3 regions of the Streptomyces sp. NPDC032126 genome follow, and region 1 is predicted to be linked to each of the others. Evidence: predicted binding sites of a transcription regulator. Region 1 holds the regulator's gene; each other region holds the start of a gene.
What was found. Region 1 encodes HspR, which represses chaperone genes until heat shock. Its sites were predicted from a motif close to TTGAGNNNNNNNNNCTCAA; they were not measured.
Positions count from the first base shown of each region.

Region 1 (6,063 bases):
GGCGAGTTCGGCGTCCTGACCGGTGATGGGCGGCAGTTCGCTGCCCTCGACACCCGCGGCCTCCAGCGCCTCGATGATGCCGCCGGCCATGGCGTCGTTGGCGGAGTAGACGCCCTTGATGTCCTTCTTGCCGATCTTCTCGATCGCCTCGGCCATTTCCTTCTTCGCGAGCTCCGGCTTCCAGCCGTCGGTGTCGTAGGTCGCCGCGATGCTGACCCGGTCCTTGAGCTCCTTGAGCGCGCCCTGCTTGAACTGACCGGCGTTGGGGTCGGTCGGCGAGCCGTTGATCATGACGATCTTGTCGCTGGGCTCGGGCGAGCCCATGCCCTCGGCCAGGGTGCGGCCCTGCACCTCGCCGACGAGTTCGTTGTCGAAGGAGACGTACGCGTCGATCGGGCCCTGGGCGAGGCGGTCGTAGGCGATGACCGGGATACCGGCGTCCTTCGCCTTCTTCACCATGTCCTTGACGGCGGCGGCGTCGACCGCGTCGAGCAGCATGACGTCGACCTTGTCGTCGATCATCTTCTGGATCTGTTCGAGCTGCTTGTCCGAGTCCGCCTCGGCGTTGGCGTACACGGTCTTGCCCTGGTTGCCGGTGAGGGACTTCACCTTGGCCTGGATGATCGGGTAGTCGAACTGCTCGTAGCGCGTGTTCGTCTTCTCCGGCATCAGCACGCCGATGGTGATGTCGTTGCCCTTGGTGGGACTGGCGTCGGCGCCGTCCTCCGTCGCTCCCAGCATCCCGCAGCCGGCGAGCGAGAGGGTCATCGTGGAGGCGACCACGGCGAGGGCTATTCGACGCATTGAGGGGCTCACTTCAGGGGTGCGTTCGGACATGGGTGCGGCAACTCGACCCAGGTGTCTGAAAAGACAACGCGTCGGCACGCATCGGCGTCAAGCGGTACCACTTAACGAGATGACAACATCACCTTCCGCTTGGTCGGGGGCGACACATGAAGACACGGAGCATTCTTCTCCAACTGCTCTTTACGGACTCTTCACAGCCGGGAGTTCACAGGAATGGCAAAGACTCGTGCAACCAATTCCATTCTCCAACAGTCGTGATCATGACCGGACCGTTCCGTCCGCACGGATCCCATCCGATCCGAACAGCTCCGATCAGAGGAACGAATGAACCGAGCCAGACTCGCGACAGCCGTGGCGCTCGCCACGACCGGCAGCGTGCTGACCGCCGTCTCGGCGGCCGCTCCGGCCTCCGCCGCGACGACCTGCGCGTCACCCGTCTACAAGCGGCAGATCTACGCCAACACCTCTTTTTCGGGCACCCCGAAGCAGACCGGCTGTGACGCCGCCATCGCCGAGAACTGGGGCACCGGTTCCCCCGCCGCGGGCGTTCCCTCGAACAACTTCTCCGTCCGCTGGACGGTGACACGGGACTTCGGCTCGGGCGGTCCCTTCTCGATGGCCGCCTCCGCGCTGGACGGCGTGCGGGTGTACGTCGACGGCTCACTGAAGATCAGCCTGTGGAAGGACACCTCCACGACCGTCTCCAAGGCCGTCAACCTGACCATCCCGTCCGGCCGGCACACCCTCCGCGTCGACTACGTCAACTGGACGGGCTCCGCGAAGGTCAACGTGAGCTACGCGCCCCGCACTTCGGCCACCGTCGACACGGTCAGGCCGCTCGCCCCGACCGGCGCCACCTGGGACTACATCTCCGGCACCGGCAACGCCACCTCGGCGGTCCTCGACTGGGCGGCCAACAAGGAGATGGACCTCGCCGGTTACCGGATCTACCGCAAGCCGGAGGGCGCCACCGCCTGGACCCGGCTCGGCACGACGACCAACCGCACCTGGTCCGACACCCCGCCGCAGACCGGCCAGTCGTACGTCTACCAGCTCCGCGCCTACGACAGGGCCGGCCACGAGTCCGCCGGCACCGCCGCCCTCGGCCCGGTCCCCACCGGCGACTTCACCCCGCCCGCCGCACCCGTACTGACCGTCACGAGCACCGAAGACGCCAACCACCTCTCCTGGACGGGCCCCGCGGACGCCGTCGCCTACTCGGTCTTCCGCAAGAGGTCCTCGGACACCGAGTGGACCGAGGAGACCCCCGAGATCACCGGGACGACCTGGACGCACACCTCGGCGTCGTACGGCGTCTCCTACGACTACAAGGTCCTCGCCCACGACGCGGCCGGCAACCACACCTTCTCCAACGTCGCCGGCGGCACCCCCACCATCACCCCGCCGCAGCACGTCACGGCCACCACCCCGTCCTACGGCGCGGTCATCAGCTGGAGCGAGCCCGCGGGCGGCGACACCGAGTCGTACACCGTGCTGCGCTCGCCGGCGCCGGCCGACGGCAGCCGCACCTGGTCGACCCCCGACTGCCGCAGCCGCACGACGACCACCGACGCGTCCGGCGCCACGGTCCGCACCTGCACCGACTACGACGGCGACCAGGGCGCGACCTACGCCTACGTGGTCCGCCGCAAGGACGGCTACGGCCGCTGGTCCGTCCCCTCCCCGGAGATCCTCGTCACCCGCCCCGGCGACGAGATCGCCCCGCCGGCCGTGACCCATCTGACCGCGCAGGCCCTGGAGTACGGGATCCGGCTCGACTGGGACCCGAGCCCGGCCGGCGAGGAGGTGGCCGAGTACCAGATCTTCGAGCAGCCGGCCGACCACACCACCCCCCAGTACCTCGGCAAGGTCGACGCCACCCGGTCCGACGCGCTGCTGCGGATGCCGGCGGACGGCGAGTGGAAGCGCTACGTGGTGCTGGCCGTGGACCGCTACGGCAACCGCGCGTCCTACCTCGGCGACCCCTCGGGCGACGGAACCTGGTGGGACCAGCCCGTCGCCACGGTCGGGCTCTTCGAACGCGACCTCCGCCCGACGACCGAGGCCCCCGAGAACACGGCCTGCGACCTGACCGCCTCGGCCGGCGCGCAGGGCGTCACCGTCGATCCCTTCTGCTCCGGCTCGCCCTTCACCGAGGCCGACGGCTACCACGTCCATCGCTGGGACCGCGCGACGAACACCTGGGTCCGCCTGACCGGGACACCGGTGACGACGTCGTACTGGATGGACACCACCGCCCCCGCCGGGACCACCCTGTACTACCTGGTCTCCTTCACCCGGGCGGACGGCACGACTGCCTGGTCCGGCCTGGCCGACGCGGTGACCGCCCCCGCGGCGTGACCCGCCCCCGGAAACGCGAAAAGGGCCCGGAGTGCGACTCCGGGCCCTTCCCTGAGGCTGAGGCGTGCCGTGCCTAGTCCTTGGGCTTCTTCGGCCGCCACACGACCAGCGCGCTGGTCTGCTGCACCTCCTGGTACGGCACCAGATCGCGTCGGTAGGAGGCGTGGACGGCGGCCTCGCGCTGCTGCATCGCGGCCGCCGCGCCGTCCAGGGCCGACTGAAGCTCCGCGACGCGGGACTGCAGCGCGGCGACCTGGTTCTCCAGCTCGATGATCCGCTTGATGCCGGCGAGGTTGATGCCCTCGTCCTGCGACAGCGTCTGCACCTGGCGGAGCAGCTCGATGTCGCGCGCCGAGTAGCGCCGGCCCCGGCCCGCGGTGCGGTCCGGGGAGACCAGGCCCAGCCGGTCGTACTGACGCAGTGTCTGCGGGTGCAGTCCGGAGAGCTGGGCCGCCACCGAGATGACGTAGACCGGGGTCTCCTCGGTCAGTTCATACGGCCCACGAAATGCGTCACCGCGTCGACGGCCTTCCATCATCTCCCTCATGCTCCCTTCGCGGCCTCGAACAGCTCCGCCCGCGGGTCCTCGTCCGCGGTCGCCTCGCGATACGCCTCCAGCGCGTCACGAGCCTTCCCCGACAGGTCCTTCGGAACACTCACCTCGACGGTGACCAGCAGATCGCCCCGGGTGCCGTCCTTGCGGACCGCGCCCTTGCCGCGGGCGCGCATGGTGCGCCCGTTGGGCGTGCCCGGCGGGAGCTTCAGCGTGAGCGTCGGGCCGCCCAGGGTGGGCACCTTGATCTCGCCGCCGAGAGCCGCCTCCGTGAACGTCACCGGCACGGTCACCGTCAGGTTGTCGTCCTTGCGGCCGAACACCGGGTGCGCGCCGACATGGACGACCACATAGAGGTCGCCGGCCGGGCCGCCGCGCTCACCGGGCGCGCCCTTGCCGCGCAGCCGGATGCGCTGCCCGTCGGTGACGCCCGCCGGGATACGGACCTGCATCGTGCGGGACGACTTGGCGCGGCCGCTGCCCTTGCACTCCAGGCAGGGATGCTCGGCCATCAGCCCGCGGCCCTTGCAGTCGGGGCAGGGATCGGTGAGCGAGAAGCCGCCGCCGGAGCCCCGCGCGACCTGGCCGGTGCCGACGCAGGTCGGGCACACACGCGGCGTGCCGTTCTTGTCGCCGGTGCCGGAGCAGGCCTTGCAGGGCGCCTGCGAGGACATCCGCAGCGGGACCGTGGCGCCCTCGATCGCCTCGATGAAGCTGAGGGTGACCTCGGTGTCGATGTCCTGGCCGCGCCGCGGCTGCGTACGCGTGGTGCCGCCCGCGCCGCCGCGGTTGAACAGGCCCCCGAAGACGTCACCGAGTCCGCCGCCGAAGCCGCCGCCTCCTCCGCCGCCCTGGGCGCCGCCTCCGAAGAGGTCACCCAGGTCGAAGTTGAAGGAGCCGTTCCCACCCGGCCCGGGGCGGAAGCCGCCGCTGCCGAAGAGGGCGCGCGCCTCGTCGTACTCCTTGCGCTTCTTGGGGTCGCCGAGGACGTCGTTCGCCTCGGAGATCTCCTTGAAGCGCTCCTCCGCCTTGGCGTTGCCCTTGTTGGCGTCCGGGTGGAACTCGCGCGCGAGCTTGCGGTACGCCTTCTTGATCTCGGCCTCGGTGGCGTCCTTGGGGACGCCGAGGACCTTGTAGTAGTCCTTCTCGATGAAGTCCTTGGTGCTCATCCCCGACGTCCCTCCTTCCCCTTGAGTGTGGTCACGTCAGCCCTCGTCCGGGCCACCGCTCTCCTTGTCGTCGGCCGCCTCGGCCGGCTCCTCGGCCTTCACCGTCTGCGCGCCCGGCTGGGGCTCGGCGACGGCCACCCGCGCGGGGCGGATGGTGCGCTCGCCGATCCGATACCCGGGCTGGAGGATCGCCACGCAGGTCGTCTCGGTGACGTCCGGCGCGTACGAGTGCATCAGGGCCTCGTGGATCGTCGGGTCGAAGGGCTCGCCCTCCTTGCCGAACTGCTGCAGGCCCATCTTGGCCGCGACGGTCTCCAGCGACTCGGCGACGGACTTGAAGCCGCCGACGAGCTCGCCGTGCTCCCGCGCGCGGCCGATGTCGTCGAGCACGGGCAGGAGCTCGGTCAGGAGGTTCGCGATGGCGATCTCCTTGACCGCGATCCGGTCGCGCTCGACCCGGCGGCGGTAGTTCTGGAACTCGGCCTGGAGCCGCTGGAGGTCCGTGGTGCGCTCGTCGAGCGCCTTGCGCACCTGGTCCAGCTGCGCCGTCAGACCGGCGATCTGAGCTGCTGCGTCCCCGGCCGGGGCCGCCCCCTCCTGGGGGGCGGCCTTCGGCTCGGCGTCGTCGGGGGTCGCGCCGGAGGGGACGTCAGGCTTCTCGTCGAAGCCCGGGGTCTCCTCCGTCACGCGGCACCGTCCTTGCGCTCGTCGTCGACGATCTCGGCGTCCACGACGTCGTCGTCGGCCTTCGGGGCCTCACCGGCGCCGCCGGCCGCCGCCTGGGAGGCCTGCGCGTCGGCGTACATGGCCTGGCCGAGCTTCTGGGAGACGGCCGCGACCTTCTCCGTGGCCGTGCGGATCTCGGCGGTGTCCTCGCCCTTGAGCTTCTCCTTCAGCTCGGCGACGGCCGCCTCGACCTCGGTCTTGATCTCGCCCGGGACCTTGTCCTCGTTGTCCTTGAGGAACTTCTCGGTCTGGTAGACGAGCTGCTCGCCCTGGTTGCGGGCCTCGGCGGCCTCGCGGCGGCGGTGGTCCTCGTCCGCGTACTGCTCGGCCTCCTGGCGCATGCGGTCGACCTCGTCCTTCGGCAGCGAGGAGCCGCCGGTGACGGTCATCTTCTGCTCCTTGCCCGTGCCGAGGTCCTTGGCCGTGACGTGCATGATGCCGTTGGCG
Region 1 is NZ_JBVIMA010000003.1:493,808-499,870, reverse strand. It holds gene ACZ5NW_RS15225 (sugar ABC transporter substrate-binding protein) at 1-804, opposite strand, end outside; gene ACZ5NW_RS15220 (fibronectin type III domain-containing protein) at 1,132-3,168, shown strand; gene ACZ5NW_RS15215 (heat shock protein transcriptional repressor HspR) at 3,242-3,706, opposite strand; gene dnaJ (molecular chaperone DnaJ) at 3,712-4,890, opposite strand; gene grpE (nucleotide exchange factor GrpE) at 4,927-5,577, opposite strand; gene dnaK (molecular chaperone DnaK) at 5,574-6,063, opposite strand, start outside.

Region 2 (6,063 bases), on a different contig from region 1:
CGGGCGCTGCGCGTGGCCCCCGCGACGGTACGGCGGATGGAGACCGCCGACGTCGCGCTGAAGATCCCCTACGTGCAGGTCCTGCTGGAGACCTACGGGGTGCCCGAGGAGGAGGCCGCGGCGTTCGTGCAGCTGGCCGAGGAGGCGAACCGGCCGGGCTGGTGGCAGCGCTTCCACGACGTGCTGCCGGAGTGGTTCAGCCTGTACGTGAGCCTGGAGGGCGCCGCGCGCCTGATCCGCTCGTACGAGCCGCACTTCGTCCCCGGCCTGCTGCAGACGGAGGAGTACGCGCGGGCCGTCCTGGAGGCCGGCACGGTCGGCCGGACCACCCCGCAGAACATCGACCGGCATGTGTCGCTGCGCATGGCCCGCCAGCGGCTCCTGGAGGGCGCGCAGCCGCCGCATCTGTGGGTGGTCATGGATGAAACGGTCCTGCGGCGCCCGGTGAGCGAGGACGGCGCGGTGATGCGCGAGCAGCTGGACAAGCTGCTGGAGTTCGCCGAGCGCGACCGGGTCACGCTGCAGATCGCGCGGTTCACGGACGGCCCTCACCCGGGCACGTACGCGCCGTTCTCCCTCTTCCGTTTCGCCGAGCCCGAGCTGCCCGACATGGTCGTCACCGAGTATCTGACGGGCGCCCTGTACCTGGACTCGCGCAAGGAGGTCTCCGCCCATCTGGAGGTCCTCGACCACATGACGACGCACGCCGCGTCGGCGCGGGACACCAAGGAGATGCTGCGCGCCCGCCGCGCCGACTGCTGAGGCCGCCGACCCGTACGGGTGCCGTGAACAGGTGCGTCCCGGCTCTCACCCCTAGCGTCGAGCTACGGGGGTGAACCGCACCGGCTCCTGCCGGTGGAAGGTGGACGCCAAGGAGGTCTGATGCCCTCGGACGCCGTGCTGTACCAGGCCGCCGCGCTCTGTCTGACCTACCCCGGCGACGACTTCCACGCCCGGCTGCCGCTGCTGCGCGAAGCGGCCCCGCAGCTGCGGGCGTTCACCGATCACGCGGCCGTGACCCCGCCGCGGGAGCTGGCCGCGCACTATGTGCGGGTCTTCGACCTCACCCACCGGCACAGCCTCTACCTGAGCCGGTGGGCGGGCGGCGACACCCGGCGGCGCGGCAGGTCGCTGGTCCGCTTCAGGGAGATCTACCGGGCGCACGGGCTGGAGTTCAGTGACGGGGAACTGCCGGACTTCCTGCCGGCGGTGCTGGAGTTCACGGCCCGGACGGGCGACACGGCGCTGCTCGCGGAACACCGGGACGCGCTGCGGCAGCTCCGTACCCGGTTGACCGCATACGGCACACCGTATGCGACGGTCCTGGACGCCGTATGCGCCACACTGCCGACCGCATCCACCACCCAGCGCACGCGCCACCCAGGCCTGCCCTCGCAGAGCCCGTTCTAGGCGGCCCCGCCCCTGGTGTCCCGGTCGTCGTCCACGATCTCCGCGTCGACCACCGACTCGTCGTCCTCGGGCGCGGTGGCCGTCTGCTCGCTGCCCTGGCCGGCGGTGGGCGGCTGCTCGGCCTGCGCGTACATCGCCTGGCCCATGCGCTGACTGACCGCGGCGAGCTTGTCGACGCCCGCCCGCAGCTCGCTCGTCCCGGCGTCGCGCTCCAGCAGGTCCTTCAGCTCGGTCACCGCCGAGCGGACCTCCGCCTTGGTGTCGGCCGGCACCCGGTCCTCGTTGTCGCGCAGGAACTTATCGGTCTGGTAGACGAGCTGCTCGGCCTGGTTGCGGGTCTCGGCGGCCTCCCGGCGCTCCCGGTCCTCCTCGGCGTACTGCTCGGCCTCCCGCATCATGCGGTCGATGTCGTCCTTCGGGAGCGCCGACCCGCCCGTCACCGTCATCTTCTGCTCCCGGCCCGTGGCGAGGTCCTTGGCCGAGACATGCATGATGCCGTTGGCGTCGATGTCGAAGGCGACCTCGATCTGCGGGACGCCGCGCGGCGCGGGCGGCAGACCGGTCAGGTCGAAGACGCCCAGCTTCTTGTTGTACGCGGCGATCTCCCGCTCGCCCTGGTAGACCTGGATGCCGACCGAGGGCTGGTTGTCGGCGGCGGTGGTGAAGATCTCCGAACGGCGGGTCGGGATGGTGGTGTTGCGCTCGATCAGCTTGGTCATGATGCCGCCCTTGGTCTCGATGCCGAGGGACAGCGGGGTGACGTCGAGCAGCAGGACGTCCTTCACGTCGCCGCGGATCACGCCCGCCTGGAGCGCCGCGCCGACGGCCACGACCTCGTCGGGGTTGACGCCCTTGTGCGGGTCCTTGCCGGTCAGCTCCCGGACCAGTTCGGTGACCGCGGGCATCCGGGTGGAGCCGCCGACGAGGATGACGTGGTCGATGGCGGACAGGTTCACCTTCGCGTCCTTGACCGCCTGGTGGAAGGGCTTCTTGCAGCGGTCGAGCAGGTCGGCGGTCAGCTCCTGGAACTGAGCGCGCGTCAGCTTCTCGTCGAGGTGGAGGGGGCCCTCGGCGGAGGCGGTGATGTAGGGCAGGTTGACGGTGGTCTCGGAGGACGAGGACAGCTCGATCTTGGCCTTCTCGGCGGCCTCGCGCAGCCGCTGGGTGGCCATCCGGTCGCCGGTGAGATCGATGCCGTACTGGCCCTTGAACCGCTTGACGAGATGCTCGACGATCCGCTGGTCCCAGTCGTCGCCGCCGAGATGGGTGTCGCCGTTGGTGGCCTTCACCTCGATGACGCCGTCGCCGATCTCCAGGAGGGAGACGTCGAAGGTGCCGCCGCCGAGGTCGAAGACGAGGACGGTCTGTTCCTCGCCGCGGTCGAGGCCGTAGGCGAGGGCGGCGGCGGTGGGCTCGTTGATGATCCTGAGCACCTTCAGGCCGGCGACCTCGCCGGCCTCCTTGGTGGCCTGCCGCTGGGCGTCGTCGAAGTAGGCGGGGACGGTGATCACGGCGTCGGTGACGTCCTCGCCGAGATAGGACTCGGCGTCCCGCTTCAGCTTCTGCAGGACGCGCGCGGACAGCTCCTGGGCGCGGTAGCGGGTGCCGTCGACGGAACCCTGTTCGGGGAAGCGCCAGTCCGCGTCGCCCATGTGGCGTTTGACGGAGCGGGCGGTGCGGTCCACGTTGGTGACGGCCTGCCGCTTGGCGACCTCACCGACGAGCACCTCGCCGTTCTTGGCGAAGGCCACCACCGAGGGGGTCGTCCTGGCGCCCTCCGCGTTGGCGATGACGGTGGGTTCCCCGCCCTCCAGCACGGCCACCACGGAATTGGTGGTCCCGAGATCGATCCCGACCGGACGTCCCATCGCTGTCCCCTTCCACCAGGGCCCGCCAGGGCCCGCCACCGGGCGGCCTCCACCTCCAGCACAAAACTTGAGTGGGCTGTTGTCAATGGGGCGCGGGGCTCACAGGGGCGGGGGAACCCGCGCCCCCGCATCGGGCGAAGCCCGAAAGGGGCGCGGGGAACTGCGCGACAAGCCACGACGAGGCCGCACACGAAAACCGACCCCGTCGCGGCATCCAGCGGAGCTAGGACAGCTTGGCGGACAGCGTGATCGGAACCGCCTTCAGCGCCTGGCTGACCGGGCAATTGGCCTTCGCGCCCTCCGCCGCGGCGACGAACCCGGCCTCGTCGAGGTCCGGCACCGTGCCCTCCACGGTGAGGTGGATGCCCGTGATGCCCTCACCCGGCTGGAAGGTGACGTCCGCCGAGGTGATCAGCTTGGTGGGCGGGGTGCCGGCGCCGGCCAGACCGTGCGACAGGGCCATGGAGAAGCAGCTGGAGTGGGCGGCGGCGATCAGCTCCTCCGGGCTGGTCTTGCCGTTCGCCTGCTCGGCGCGCGAGGGCCACGACACCGGCTGCTCGCCGATGCCGGAGGAGTCGAAGGTGACGACTCCGTTGCCCTGGAGCAGGTCGCCTTCCCAGACGGTGTGAGCGGAGCGTGTGGTAGCCACGTGTCTTCCTTTCGCATGGACGTGCCGTACCCCCATCCGATCACATTCCGGCTCACCGTACGCGGAACACGGGACCACGCGCGGTGAACGGCAGGCGGGCGCCCTGGGGAATCAGGTAGGCGTGCTCGCGCCGCACCCGCAGGACGTCGCACCAGCCGTCGGTGATCACCAGGACGGGCGCCCCGGGCGGGAAGTCGTCCGCGCGCTGCAACAGGTCGATCCCGGGCTGCAGGACCGTGCCGCCGCGCCCGTGCACCCGGACCCGCCCGGCGATCTCGGTGACCGGAAGGTAGCCCGCGTCGTGCGGGGCGGCGTCGCAGAAGACGACCCGCGCGGCCGGTACGTCCCGGGACTCGGCGTAGGAGGCGATGGCGCCGAGCGCCTTGCCGAGCAGGACGCGGTCCATCGAGCCGGAGGTGTCGAGAACCACGCCGAAGGTGCAGCGGGCGATCTCCTGCGGCGGGAAGAAGCGGCCCGCGCGGGGGATGTCGGGGGTGGACGCCTGACGGCGCGCGGGACGGGCGTACGACCGTACGGGCTCGGGGCGGGGCACGAACTCGTCGAACCAGCGGGCCAGTCGGGCGTCCCACGGCAGCGGGGGCTGGCTGAGCGCCCGGATCTCCTCGACCAGGCCGCCCGGGAGGAACCCGCGCTCCTGGCGCTGGTGCAGATCGAGGCCGTGGGCGAGGCCGCGGCGGTAGAACTCGTCGAGGTCGACGTAGTCGGCGGGCGGGCCGAGCGGGCCGCCGAGCAGGTCGCCGACGCCCTTGCCGCGCAGGGTGGCGAGGCGGCGCGCCCGGCGCAGGTCGCCGGCGATGCGGTCGTACACCTCCTCGGCGGAAAGAGAGCTCAGCTCCGGGTCGTACAGCAGCCCCTCGGGCATCGTGCCGACGTCCATCTCGCGCAGCCAGCCGTTGACGACGTAGTCGCAGGCGACGTTGAACAGCTGCGGGTCGCGGGGGCCGCAGCGGTCGCCGTGGCGCAGGGCGGCGTGCAGCATCTCGTGGGCGAGGACGAACCGCCACTCCTCGTCGTCGAAGCGACGTACGGGGTTGACGTAGATCTCCCCGGCCTCCGTGTTCACGGCGGCGATCGCGATGCCGTGCGCGCGGGCCAGTTCGGCGTCGGCGACCAGGGTGATGCCGGAGGCGATGCCGCCGAGCAGCGGGTAGGAGGAGATGAACCAGCTCAACGCCCGTTCCCAGGGCCGCTGTTCGGTCAGCTCCCCGGTCAGGTGGTCGCGTCGGCCGCCCGCCATGTCCATCGCGGCGGACACCGTGCGGGTCAGGGCGGTGGCGAACGCCAGCGGCCAGTCGGGCATCTGCCGGCCGAACCAGCCCCAGGGGACCAGGAGTTGGTCGGGCTCCGGGCCGGCGGTGCCGCAGTGCCCGTAGACGGCCGGGAGGCCGGTGCGGCGCCAGCGGGCGGCGAGCTGTTCCTCGTCGCCGTCCGGGTACGACAGCGGCAGGTGGTCCGGCGCCCTGCCGACGGGGAAGGTGAGCAGAAAACGGTTGACGACCACGCAGCGCGCTGCGAGCTCGTGGCGGTCGGGCTGGGCCCGCTCGTCCTTGTGCGCCGGGACGTGCCCGAAGCCGAGGTGCAGGGCCGCGTGGGCGATCGACCAGGCCCACAGGGCGGGGTCGGCGACGCGGGCCGGGTGGGCGTGCAGGACGCCGTTGGAGTCGACGCGGATCAGGCCGTTCCGGGGCGCCGAGGCGCACTCCTCCTGGCGGCAGGTGTCGAAGTCGAGGGCGGCCAGCGCCGGGTTGGCGCGCACCAGCCGCATGCCCTCGGCGAACGCCTCCCCCGCGACGTCCCGCTGCTTCTTCCCCTTGCCGCCGCTCCCGCGGCTCACCGGCGCGCCTCCACCAGGCGCGGCATGTCCCGGGCCGCCTCGACGAGGAACCAGGCGGGCAGGACGGGATTGCCGTCGGCGTCGGAGGCGATGACGGTCTGGGCGACCTCGACGGAGATCTCGGCGAGCTGCACCAGCAGCGACTTCGCGCGGTACGCCGTCTGGCGGCCGTTCGGCGACATGTGCTCCTTGCTCGCGGGCAGTTCCTTGATCAGCCGGCCCCGGAAGGAGTCCGCGAGGTAGTACAGCAGGTCCCGGTCCTCCAGGCGGTTCGGCCAGCG
Region 2 is NZ_JBVIMA010000001.1:633,745-639,807, reverse strand. It holds gene ACZ5NW_RS02715 (helix-turn-helix domain-containing protein) at 1-762, shown strand, start outside; gene narJ (nitrate reductase molybdenum cofactor assembly chaperone) at 883-1,410, shown strand; gene dnaK (molecular chaperone DnaK) at 1,407-3,278, opposite strand; gene ACZ5NW_RS02700 (OsmC family protein) at 3,502-3,927, opposite strand; gene ACZ5NW_RS02695 (vWA domain-containing protein) at 3,980-5,713, opposite strand; gene ACZ5NW_RS02690 (ATP-binding protein) at 5,779-6,063, opposite strand, start outside.
Region 2: the regulator HspR is predicted to act here: its motif matches at 3,346-3,364, upstream of dnaK (molecular chaperone DnaK).

Region 3 (6,063 bases), on a different contig from region 1:
ACGTACAGGACGTCACCGCCCGCGCCCGTCACCGCGAGGCCCGTCGCCACGCCCGGCACCGCGGTGCGGCGCTCCGCCGGGTCCTGGGCCGACTCCGGGACGTGGTGCGGGCGCCCGATCAGCGCGCGCAGGTCCTCGTCCTTGATCGTGAACGGCAGTTCCCGCTCGCCCAGTTCGTGCTGCGCGGCGACCTTGCGGAGCAGCCGGGCGATCGAACGCTCCAGGTTGCGGACGCCCGCCTCGCGGGTGTACTCGCCGGCGAGCTTGCGCAGGGCGCTCTCGTCGAGCGTGACCTCGTCCGCGCCGAGGCCCGCCCGCTCCAGCTGGCGCGGGAGCAGGTGGTCGCGGCCGATGACGACCTTCTCGTCCTCGGTGTAGCCGTCCAGGCGGACCAGCTCCATGCGGTCGAGCAGGGCCTCCGGGATCGCCTCCAGGACGTTGGCCGTGGCGAGGAACACGACGTCGGACAGGTCGAGTTCGACCTCCAGGTAGTGGTCGCGGAAGGTGTGGTTCTGCGCCGGGTCCAGGACCTCCAGCAGGGCCGACGCGGGGTCGCCGCGGAAGTCGGAGCCCACCTTGTCGATCTCGTCGAGCAGGACCACCGGGTTCATCGACCCGGCCTCCTTGATCGCCCGGACGATCCGGCCGGGCAGCGCGCCGACGTACGTACGGCGGTGGCCGCGGATCTCCGCCTCGTCGCGCACGCCGCCGAGGGCGACACGGACGAACCTGCGGCCCATGGCGTGGGCGACGGACTCGGCGACCGACGTCTTTCCGACGCCGGGCGGACCGACCAGTGCCAGGACGGCACCGCCGCGGCGGCCGCCCACGACACCCAGGCCGCGCTCGCTGCGGCGCTTGCGCACCGCCAGGTATTCGGTGATCCGCTCCTTCACGTCCTCCAGGCCCGCGTGCTCGGCGTCGAGGGTCGCCTTGGCGCCCTGGATGTCGTAGGCGTCCTCCGTCCGCTCGTTCCACGGGAGTTCGAGGACGGTGTCGAGCCAGGTGCGGATCCAGGAGCCCTCGGGCGACTGGTCGCTGGACCGCTCCAGCTTGTCGACCTCCTTCAGCGCCGCCTCGCGCACCTTCTCGGGCAGGTCGGCGGCCTCCACGCGGGCGCGGTAGTCGTCGGACTCCTCCCCTTCCGTCTCGCCGTTGAGCTCGCGCAGCTCCTTGCGCACGGCCTCCAGCTGGCGCCGCAGCAGGAACTCGCGCTGCTGCTTGTCGACGCCCTCCTGGACGTCCTTGGCGATGGTCTCGGCGACGTCCTGCTCGGCGAGGTGGTCGCGCAGCTGCTGGGTGGCGATCTTGAGGCGGGCGACCGGGTCGGCGGTCTCCAGGAGCTCGATCTTCTGCTCGGTGGTCAGGAACGGCGAGTAGCCGGAGTTGTCGGCGAGGGCGGAGACGTCGTCGATGGCCTGGACGCGGTCGACGACCTGCCAGGCGCCGCGCTTGCGCAGCCAGGCGGTGGCGAGGGCCTTGTACTCCTTGACCAGTTCGGTGACGTGGCCCGGCAGCGGCTCGGGCACGGTCTCGTCGACGCGGGTGCCCTCGACCCACAGGGCCGCACCCGGTCCGGTGGTGCCCGCGCCGATCCGCACCCGGCCGCGGCCCCGGATCAGGGCGCCGGGGTCGCCGTCGGCCAGCCGGCCGACCTGCTCGACGGTGCCGAGCACACCGGTGGCCGCGTAGGTCCCGTCGACGCGTGGCACGAGGAGGACCTTGGGCTTTCCGGGCTGGGACCGGGCGGCGGCCTGGGCGGCCTCCACCGCGGCGCGTACATCGGTGTCGTTCAGGTCCAGCGGAACCACCATCCCGGGCAGCACGACCTCGTCGTCGAGCGGCAGCACAGGCAGGGTGAGCGGTGTGGACGTCGAAGCCATGATCTCCCCTTCGGCAGTCAAGTTGAGCTATGCAGACTCAATGAATGGGAGCCGGGGAATGTTCCCATGCATATGTTCGCTCTGAGCGATCAAGACTCGGGGGCGGGGCGATCAAGCGCGTAGGGGGCATGGGTGGACGGCTGGGCCGGGCTGGTGGGTGGATCCCGAGCCGGGGTATCTGATGACGGTCCCCCTGGCCGCGACCGCCGACCCCGCGAGCCGCCCGCCGGTCACCCCCTGCGCACCTGGACCCGCGGCGGCGTCACCCGCGTCCTGGTCGCCGCCCCGGACGGCCCCCTCGCGCGGACGGGGGCGCTGGCCGGCACTCCGGTGGGACGGGCCCTGTACGCGTCGCTGGGCTGGACGGTCGTGGCGCCGCTGACCAGCGCGAAGTTCACGGGCCGCCAGGACGCCTGAGCTTCGCGGTACCGGCCGGACGGTCGACCCTCGCGGCCCCGCTCGGGCGGGAACCGGTGAACCACGCGTTCCTCGCCCCCCGTTCGCCGTCCCAGCGCCGTACGGCCGGCCACAGCGCGACCCCGATCGTCAGGGCGATGACGTGACCCCAGTTCGTCAGCGGGTCGTAGTAGGCGAGGAGGTCCCGGAGCAGGAGGGCGCCGAAGGCGGCCAGCACCGGTCCGCGCAGCCAGGGCCGAAGGAGGCCGGCGAGGGCGCCGACGCTCGCTGCGACGCCGTAGCTGATGCCGTAGTCGAGGCGGTACAGGGAACTGCCGGGCAGGTGTCCGGCCAGGACGGCGAGGCCCACGGGGACCTCGGTGGCGAGGGTGGCCAGCACGTGCCCGAGCAGGAAGACGGCGGCGGTGCGCGCTCCGCCGAGGCGCCGCTCCAGCGCCGTCAGGACGACGAGGAAGCCGAACATGAAGGGGGAGGCGATTCCGCCGGCCACCCACAGCGCGCTGGCGACCAGCACCAGCACGGGTGAGCGGAGCAGATGGGCGACGTCCGTGCTGGAGGCCTCGTACAGCCTCCCCACGAGGTCGGGGTCGGCGTGGGCGGCGACGTAGGACGTGACGGCGAGGACGAGGCCGTAGGAGAGCGTGAAGGGGACGGGGAGGCGGCCGAGGAGGGACGGCTTCGGCGGTGCCGCCGGCGCCGAGGGGGTCCGTACCGGTGCCGGTGGCGCGGCCGCCGGTGTGCGCTGGCGGGGCACGCCGTCCAGCAGGACGGAGACGTCCGGCGGCCTGATGGGGGCCGTCGGATCGACCGCGGGGGTCCGTTCCACGAGGGGGCGCTCCTTCCGTCACGCCCCACCCTTCGTGCCGCACCCGCCCCCTGTCTGTGATCGGCGCCACGTGAACGCCGATTCACAGCAACCTCTCAAGGTTCACCGGCTCTTTACCCCGCTCTTGACCCCGCGCCGCGCCTCGCACCTTCGGATGACGTTCGGAAAATTGAGTCAACGATCCGTCAGACCGGTGCCACGATGGATCGATGCCCCTCTCGTACGACACCTTCGACACCTTCGACACCCCTGTGGTCCTGGACCGTCGCGAGGGCCCGCACGGCGAGGTCGTGCTGCGCCGGCAAGGGGAGTTGCTCCAGATCATCGCGAACGGCTGTTTCCTGATGGACACCTCGGACGGCCGCTCGGAGCGGCGGCTCATGGACGCGGCGCTGGACGCGCTCGACGGACGGCCGCGGCCGCGGGTGTTGATCGGTGGCCTCGGCGTCGGGTTCTCGCTCGCACACGCCGCCGCCGACCCCCGCTGGGGCGGCATCACGGTGGTGGAGCGGGAGGCCGCGGTCATCGACTGGCATCGGGACGGACCGCTGCGCCCGCTGTCCGGGCAGGCGCTGGCCGATCCCCGCGTCTCCCTCGTCCATCACGATCTGATCGCTTATCTCGATGAGACATCGGACACGTTCGACGCCCTGTGCCTCGACATCGACAACGGCCCCGGCTGGACCGTGACCGAGGGCAACGACGGGCTCTACGGTCCCGCCGGACTGGCAAGCTGCGCGCGGGTGTTGGAACCGGGCGGGGTGCTCGCCGTGTGGTCGGCCGAGCCGTCTCCGGAATTCGAGGGAACCTTGGGGAATGCCGGGTTCCAACAGGTGCGTACCGAAGAGATCCCCGTTGCCCGAGGCGTGCCGGACGTCGTGCACCTCGCCGTCCGACCTGGATAGCAATGGCGAGGTGACTCCGGGTACGTTGCTGACCTGACGCCGATCATTCAAGCGTCAATCGCGAGTCCGCGCAGACAGGAGCACGGGCGAGGGATCACCCCACGGATTCCGAAAAGCACACTTCAGGGGCGGGCGATGGAGCAGACACACACCTCGCACAGCGGCACGACGACGGCTTCCCCGGGCGCACAGCGCCGCGTCCTGGTCGTCGAGGACGACCCGACGATCGTCGACGCCATCGCGGCCCGCCTGCGCGCCGAGGGATTCCTCGTGCAAACGGCGGGTGACGGTCCGGCGGCGGTCGACACGGCCGAGGCCTGGCAGCCGGACCTGCTGATCCTCGACATCATGCTGCCGGGCTTCGACGGCCTGGAGGTCTGCCGGCGCGTGCAGGCCCAGCGGCCGGTGCCGGTGCTGATGCTCACCGCGCGCGACGACGAGACCGACATGCTGGTCGGGCTCGGCGTGGGCGCCGACGACTACATGACGAAGCCGTTCTCGATGCGGGAGCTCGCGGCCCGCGTGCACGTGCTGCTGCGCCGCGTCGAGCGGGCCGCGCTGGCCGCCGCGACGCCGCGCTCGGGCATCCTGCGCCTGGGCGAGCTGGAGATCGACCACGCGCAGCGGCGCGTGCGGGTGCGCTCGGAGGACGTGCACCTGACGCCCACCGAGTTCGATCTGCTGGTCTGCCTGGCGAACACCCCGCGCGCGGTGCTCTCGCGCGAGCAGCTGCTGGCGGAGGTGTGGGACTGGGCGGACGCCTCCGGCACCCGGACCGTCGACAGCCACATCAAGGCGCTGCGGCGGAAGATCGGCGCCGAGCGGATCCGCACGGTGCACGGCGTGGGGTACGCGCTGGAGACCCCGACGCCATGACCGGCGGGCCGGACGGACCGAGAAGCCCCGGGGAGCCCTTCGGGGGCGTACGCCCGTTCTCGATCAAGACCAAGCTGGGCGCGCTGGTCGTCTCCTCGGTGCTGATCACCACGGGTCTGTCGATGATCGCGGTGCGCACCAAGACGGAGCTGCGGTTCATCACGGTCTTCTCGATGATCGCCACGCTGCTGATCACGCAGTTCGTGGCGCACTCGCTGACCGCTCCGCTGGACGACATGAACACGGTGGCCCGCTCGATCTCGCAGGGCGACTACACGCGCCGGGTGCGGGAGAGCCGCCGGGACGAGCTGGGCGACCTGGCGCAGACGATCAATGTCATGGCGGACGAGCTGGAGGCGCAGGACCGTCAGCGCAAGGAGCTGGTGGCGAACGTCTCGCACGAGCTGCGCACCCCGATCGCGGGTCTGAGAGCCGTCCTGGAGAACGTGGTCGACGGCATCGCCGAGGCCGACCCGGAGACGATGCGGACGGCGCTGAAGCAGACCGAGCGCCTGGGCCGCCTGGTGGAGACGCTGCTCGACCTGTCCCGGCTGGACAACGGCGTCGTGCCGCTGCGCAAGCGGCGTTTCGAGGTGTGGCCGTATCTGTCGGGCGTGCTGAAGGAGGCCAACATGGTCGCCTCCGCGCGCGCGGGCATGGCGTCCGGCTCCGGCAGCCACACCCGGACGGACGTCCATCTGCATCTGGACGTGTCGCCGCCGGAGCTGACCGCGCACGCGGATCCGGAGCGCATCCACCAGGTCGTCGCCAATCTCATCGACAACGCGGTCAAGCACAGCCCGCCGCACGGCCGGGTGACGGTGAAGGCGCGGCGCGGCACGCTGCCGGAGTCGCTGGAGCTGGAGGTCCTGGACGAGGGGCCCGGCATTCCGCGCTCGGAGTGGCATCGCGTCTTCGAGCGCTTCAACCGGGGCGCGGTCCGCCGGCCGCACGGCCCGGGCAGCGACGGCGGTACGGGTCTGGGGCTGGCGATCGCGCGCTGGGCGGTGGATCTGCACGGCGGCCGGATCGGGGTGGCCGAATCCGAGCGGGGTTGCCGGATTCTTGTCACACTTCCGGGAGAGCCGTCCGCGGCGAGTTGACGTACAGTTCGATCAAGGTCCGCACTCATAGGGTGCCGGACCTGCACTGTCGT
Region 3 is NZ_JBVIMA010000004.1:254,274-260,336, reverse strand. It holds gene lon (endopeptidase La) at 1-1,883, opposite strand, end outside; gene ACZ5NW_RS17540 (hypothetical protein) at 2,016-2,300, shown strand; gene ACZ5NW_RS17535 (rhomboid-like protein) at 2,278-3,126, opposite strand; gene ACZ5NW_RS17530 (spermine/spermidine synthase domain-containing protein) at 3,336-4,031, shown strand; gene ACZ5NW_RS17525 (response regulator transcription factor) at 4,167-4,907, shown strand; gene ACZ5NW_RS17520 (sensor histidine kinase) at 4,904-6,010, shown strand.
Region 3: the regulator HspR is predicted to act here: its motif matches at 1,906-1,924, upstream of lon (endopeptidase La).